DNA from 2 places in the Sporosarcina sp. P17b genome. Region 2 is predicted to be linked to the other one. Evidence: riboswitches for the same ligand, from Rfam matches in the RefSeq annotation. Region 2 holds a riboswitch; the other holds the start of a gene.
What was found. Region 2 has a riboswitch for FMN ahead of CSV76_RS01705 (ECF transporter S component). Riboswitches for the same ligand answer to the same signal wherever they lie in the genome.
Positions count from the first base shown of each region.

Region 1: it holds a riboswitch for FMN, as region 2 does, so the genes downstream of both, ribD (bifunctional diaminohydroxyphosphoribosylaminopyrimidine deaminase/5-amino-6-(5-phosphoribosylamino)uracil reductase RibD) here and CSV76_RS01705 (ECF transporter S component) in region 2, are expected to answer to the same signal.

Region 1 covers NZ_PDYP01000002.1:329,853-333,067, forward strand. Annotated here, with positions in the region: gene ribE (riboflavin synthase) at 1-117, opposite strand, end outside; gene ribD (bifunctional diaminohydroxyphosphoribosylaminopyrimidine deaminase/5-amino-6-(5-phosphoribosylamino)uracil reductase RibD) at 121-1,188, opposite strand; FMN riboswitch at 1,355-1,504, opposite strand; gene menC (o-succinylbenzoate synthase) at 1,561-2,673, opposite strand; gene CSV76_RS03570 (GNAT family N-acetyltransferase) at 2,663-3,215, opposite strand, start outside.
Region 2 covers NZ_PDYP01000001.1:341,114-344,328, forward strand. Annotated here, with positions in the region: gene CSV76_RS01700 (hypothetical protein) at 1-756, shown strand, start outside; FMN riboswitch at 829-963, shown strand; gene CSV76_RS01705 (ECF transporter S component) at 1,154-1,735, shown strand; gene CSV76_RS01710 (ferredoxin) at 1,931-2,188, opposite strand; gene CSV76_RS01715 (YpbB family protein) at 2,301-3,215, shown strand, end outside.

The DNA of each region.
Region 1 (3,215 bases), on a different contig from region 2:
GTCGCCGATACTTACATCGGTCAATACAACAGATGCAGCTATCGTCAATGTCATGGACTGAGCACCTGGTTGTATATGTTTAACCGAGCCGATCTCTTCGATTATTCCTGTAAACATCGCTTAATCACTCTCTTTCGGTACCGCAATGATTTTTATGTCAGGTCCAATCATTTCTACACTTTCAAATGCAAATGGAAACGCATCATCCATCAATTGTGGGTCAAGTCCACCAATCGGTGTCAGAGATCCTGTTCCACCCAGTAATTTTGGGGCTACATAACAAATGACTTTCTGCACCGCACGCGCTTTGACGAATGACGCATTAATGGCCGCGCCACCTTCTACTAGTAACGTCATAACTCCACGTTTTCCTAATTCCAGTAGAATGTCTTCTACAATCAACTGGGGTTTCTGCATGCGAATGATCTGAACATGCGGCTTCCTAAGTAACTTTTCATGCGATAGTTCTGCATATTTTCCACAAAAGATCCATGTCGGTGCTTCTGTGTTTTGAATCACTTGACTAAACTCTGGTGTTCGTAAAGATGTATCTAAAATGACTCGAATAGGATGTTTTCCACCTAGGGGCAGTCTGGTGGTGAGAAGAGGATTATCATGAAGAAGCGTTTGAACGCCTACTAAAATCGCATCTTGTGTATGGCGAAGTTGATGGACATCGAGTCGCGCTTGCTCACTCGTCACCCATTTACTATCTCCTGTTGAAGTTGCAATTTTACCGTCTATCGTCATAGCTGTTTTCATTGTCACATGAGGTGTTTTATGTTTAATAAAATGAAAAAATGATTCATATAGTTTTTTAGCGCGTTCATTGTAGAGACCTTCAGTTACTTCTACTCCCGCTTCAAGTAGTTTCGCTATACCATTACCTGCTACAAGCGGATTGGGATCCGTTGTGGCGATATAGACATGCTTGATACCTGCTTGAATAACAGCATTTGCACAAGGAGAAGTTTTACCAGTGTGTGAACAAGGTTCAAGTGTTACATACAAATCGGCACCTGTTGCTCTTGCTCCTGCCATGTCTAGCGCTACACGTTCCGCATGGCGCTCCCCCGCTTCTAAATGCGCACCCATCCCAATGATTCTGCCGTCTTTTACTAAGACCGCACCTACTGGTGGATTGGGAGAGGTTTGACCTGCTACGTTCTCTGCGAGTTGTAAGGCCATTTCCATATACTCCTGATTCACTCTGCAACACTCCAACTTACGGTATTCCTCTAGTGACAATTCTACATACAAAAAGCCCCGCAATATTTTATGCGGGGCTTGTAACCATAACAAAATAAACGTTATACGCAGCAATGAAAAAATCATTACATGTAGTATATACGTACTGTTCCTTCTCTCATCCAGACTTTAACTGTCGGCTTTGGAGTTTCACCAAATCCACCTTCTGCTTTATATAAAGCATCCGGGTCACGGACTAAGAGCTTGTTAGCTCATCACCGTCGGTAGGGAATTACGCCCTGCCCCGAAGGAAACATATTCGATTAATTAAGAGTCTAGCATACATATTCCGAAATTGACAATACTGAATATTTATTCAGCCGTAAATACCCACTTATCTACCGTGAATCTTTCAATCGCATCCATATTAGGCGAATAGCCGATTCCATCGTCAGTCGGAACCGTGATGTAGCCATTCTCGGCAACTACTTCAGGCGAAATAATATCTTGTTCCCAGTAACGTGAAGATCCTGCTGTATCGCCAGGTAAAGTGAAGTTCGGTAGGGTGGTCAATGCTACATTTTGTGCACGTCCAATACCCGATTCCAACATGCCGCCACACCAAACATCAATTCCTTTTTCTGCACAATAATCATGGATTTTCTTCGCTTCCGTCAGTCCACCCACTCTACCGACTTTCACATTAATAATTTTGCAACTACCGATCTCGATCGCTTTCCGAGTATCTTCAAGTGAATGAATACTTTCGTCAAGACAGATCGGAGTCTTAATTTGTTTTTGCAGCGTTGCGTGATCGATAATATCATCTGATGCGAGCGGTTGCTCTATCATCATTAAATTGAACTGATCCAATTCCTTTAACAACTCTACATCATCTAACGTATAAGCGGAGTTTGCATCTGCCATCAAAGGGACATCCGGATACACTTCACGGATAGCTTTGAGGACTTCTATGTCTTTTCCAGGTTTGATCTTTACTTTAATACGCTTATATCCTTCATCGATGAAGTTTTTGATAGTCGCTAATAAATCCTCTACATTATCTTCAATGCCAACACTGTTTCCTACTTCGATACGCTCGCGCTTTCCACCGAGCGCAGCGGCTAACGTCATATGATGACGCTTGGCATACGCATCCCAAATAGCTCCTTCAATTGTTGCTTTAGCCATATTATTTTTACGTATATGTCCGAATAAACCCGTTACTTCATCGGGATGTTCAATAGACTTACCTAGAACGGCAGGTATTAAGAAGTCACGGAGCATATGAATTGTTGTTTCAGTCGTTTCTTCACTATACCAAGGGGCTGTGAATGCGACAGACTCTCCCCATCCTTCGTTTCCGTCATCATCCGTTACAGTTGCTAGTAGGAAATCTTTCTGCTGCATCGTTCCAAAACTCGTTGTAAATGGATGTTTCATCATCATATTTATTCTGCGTAATGTAACCGAATTAATTCTCATTAGATAAGCTCCTTTGATTAGGCAACGGTATGATAGAACGCTTGCAGAATCGATAGTATGCCACCGTGTCTTCGGTTATACATACATCAATCAAAGCAAACCCTTCCTCACACAGTTGTCGAAATATGGTTCTCGTCTTCATTCGCCATTCATAGGCTAGTTCAGGTTTATTCTGCTTTATCAATTGTATATTCTTCGGCACAGGCACTTCTATCTCTTCTGCCAGTAGCCATTTATTTGTATCAGGCATGCGTAAGATAGGAAATGAATCGCTGTCTACACTAGTCTCAAAAGGGCGACTGTATTGTAGATTGGGCTGCCATTTATTCATGACACGCGCACTATCAATCCACCAAGCTACTTGGAAGCGGTCAGTTGGTAAACCTTTGTTCAGCCCATCATCCATTTTGCCATAACAATCCACTATATAGTCATAGCACACTCCAAATAGCTTGGAAGTATTCAGGTAGGCGTTGCGGCTTTCGAGAGGATCAAATGTCCAAACTATTAGCCTGTATCCCATTTCTCGTGCAAGTCGAAGT
Region 2 (3,215 bases):
ATTGTCCCTGTGACGTTCTTGATCCCGAATGAACGACTTCCTGAAGGTCTAGGGTCATCTCCAGACGCAGTGGCACTCTATAATGAGTATGCGAATACAATAGATGAAGGGTCACTTGGCTTCACAGAGTATCACCCTTATATGGCGACGATTTCATCAGTTGGAAAACAAGTTCAAATGAAGTTTTCAGCTGACCATTCTTATGATCGATCGAGTGCGACGCTTGAGATGCTTAATCTGTCTGTACAAGATACATTCTACGGTTTTGATGAAATCCGATTTCTACAAGAAGACGCATCACCCGTTACGTTTGACGGAGTAGGGAAAGTTGAAGAACCTCTTATCATAACAGGTAATAACTCGCGTCAGGCATACTATCGATTTGAGAAATCGGATGGAGAAGTATTTCTTTCGACGAATTTTGGTAAGGCTTACGCTACAGTAGAAGAAGCATTGAATGCGATGAAAGAGACACCAAACGATATCTACTCGTCTGTTGTTCCTGATGGAGTAAACTTCACGGTTACGGATGAAAAAAATAAAGTGCGCGTGAAATTTAGTGAGATACTGGACTTAAATAATCTACCATATGAAGAAGCTATGCAACTGATTGAGGGGATTTTACTAACAGCGGCTAGCTTTGATAAGCAAGTAGAGTTTGATCAAATTAAACAAGATCAATGGGGGCGCTTTGATTTTACACAAGCAATCGAAAAACCGATTGGTGCAAACCCTAAGTTTCTGATTAACGAATAATTCTGTTTTGTAAACTCGTAAAGTTTACAAAACAGTTTTTTTACGCTACAATAGAGTCATAATTAAATATTGATTCATCTTCGGGGCAGGGTGTAATTCCCGACCGGCGGAAATGGAGTAGTTTTCTACTTTTAGCCCGCGAGCTTAACAGCTGATTCTGGTGTGATTCCGGAGCCGACAGTATAGTCTGGATGGGAGAAGGTGAAGGTGCAGCCATCTTTTTGTGTACGCAAAAGTGGTGCTTGTTTTCTGACGGATAAATTCATTGAATTTATCTGCTCTTAACAGTGCATTTTACTCTCCCTAAGGCATATTTTGCTTTAGGGATTTTTCGCGGAACAGCAGATGTGCAAGCCTTTCCTCTTTTGAAGTGAATCGCAAAAGGAGAGAGGAACAAGTGAATAACAAGAAGTTACGTAAGTTAATTTTGGTGGCAATATTGGGAAGTATTTCAACGGTGTTGATGCAGTTTAACTTCCCCATCCCGGCTATGCCCGGATTTTTAAAAATCGACTTCAGTGAGATTCCTGCTGTTATGGCAATCATGACAATGGGACCTGTAGCAGGTATTGGCGTGGAGTTATTGAAAAACGTCATGCACTGGTTCTTATCAGGCAGCCCGACAGGAGTACCGGTAGGAGAAATCGCAAACTTTGCGACAGGTGTATTATTCATTATGCCGATCTACTGGATCTTCATGAAGTATCGTTCAGCTAAAGGTCTGATGACAGGTTTGTTCGCAGGGACAGTAGCAATGGCAGTAGGTATGAGCTTGTTGAATTACTTAGTGTTCTTGCCGATGTACACATACTTCCTTGGTATGCCAGCAGTTACTGGCGACTCATTGTATCAGATGATTATCTTAGGAATCTTGCCGTTCAACCTAGTCAAGGGTGTCATTTTATTGGTCATCACATTGATGTTATATAGAAGTATGGAGAAGTGGATTCTTCAGCAACAAAAGAAATTATCATTTTAATCATAACAACGCTAGTCTTTCCGAAAAGGAAGGCTGGCGTTGTTTTTGCATGGGATTGGAGTGTAGGAGAGGCGACTCGACTCGTCACTACGTTCCTGCAGTGTCTCGAACTCGCAAATCCTAATGCCGACCTTTCTTCCTAACCTAAACAAAAAAACAACACATCCAATAGTAGGAAGTGTTGTCGGGATTGAATCAATCTTCATATTTTAATGGATCGCCTTCAAAGGCTTCATCCGCAATTTTAATTGAATCAGTAGGGCAGCCATCAAACGCATCCTCGAGATCCTCCATCAGTTCTTCTGGAACTTCAGTGTTTCCCGTGTTATCATCTAAAATAACAAATGCAATCCCCTCATCGTCATAATCATATATATCTGGTGCAGCAGCCCCGCAGGCCCCGCAAGCTATACACGTATCCTGATCGACAATCGTATATTTTTTGCTAGACATTTGTCTTTCTCCCTTCTTCCATTCACTCAACCTATTTTGTATCTACTCCATTCTAAAGCTGTTTTCATCACTTTTCAACAAAAAAACGTTATTTCTTCAGGAGGGAGCGCAAATGAGTTTTGATTCCATCTTACTAACGATCTTTCAACGCCTTCATGGTGAGCGTTCGGCGCAAGGTGTTTACCACATACTTCGTGGGAAACGATCGGGACAGACATTGCAAGACGTCGAATATTATCAAGTCAAATCATACTACGCACTGTTGCCACAGTTGTCCTCAAGCGAATTCCAGCAGGCGCTCGAGCGGATGGTGGCGGACGGTCTTATCTATATAGATAAACTTGTTTATGTCACAGCAAAAGGTCAAATGGCGACAGGGAGTGAAATGTGGCGATTTAATGGCTGGGACTATCGTGGACGTGAAAGAGAATTCGGTAGGCGATTGGCATTGATAGTTCAAACCTTGTCTAATTTACGAAGAGGTGAAACTATGTTCATGCCGATTCAGAAAGAATTGCCTACTCAGCAATTTGTAAAAGGATTTCTGCGTAATCAATCAAAACCGATGAATACACTATCTATATCGCTGCAGAAAGAATTGGAACACGCACTAACAGACGCTCAAGTACCCGAGTTGCAATGTACAATTGTGATTGGTCGATTATCAGGAAACCGGCTTACCGCCTTTACTTGGGAGCAGATGGCAGAAAGTCTCAACATGCCGATCCGTTCGATCCAACTTTATTATCTAGAAGCATTGCATATGTTGCTCGATTTTATTCACCAACAACGAAATACTCCATTGCTAAAAGAATTAGCTGCAGGTTGTAGAGTGGACACGTATTTGACACAATCCGCTGAGAGAACGAGGAAGCTATTCGAGCGTGGTTATACCGTTGAACAAATTTCTTCTTTGCGGAATTTGAAATTAAGTACAATAGAAGATCATTTTATTGAAATGGCTGCGAATGTAGAAAGTTTTCCATATGAAGAGTTTGTGACAAACGAACAAATTGATCAAGTTTGG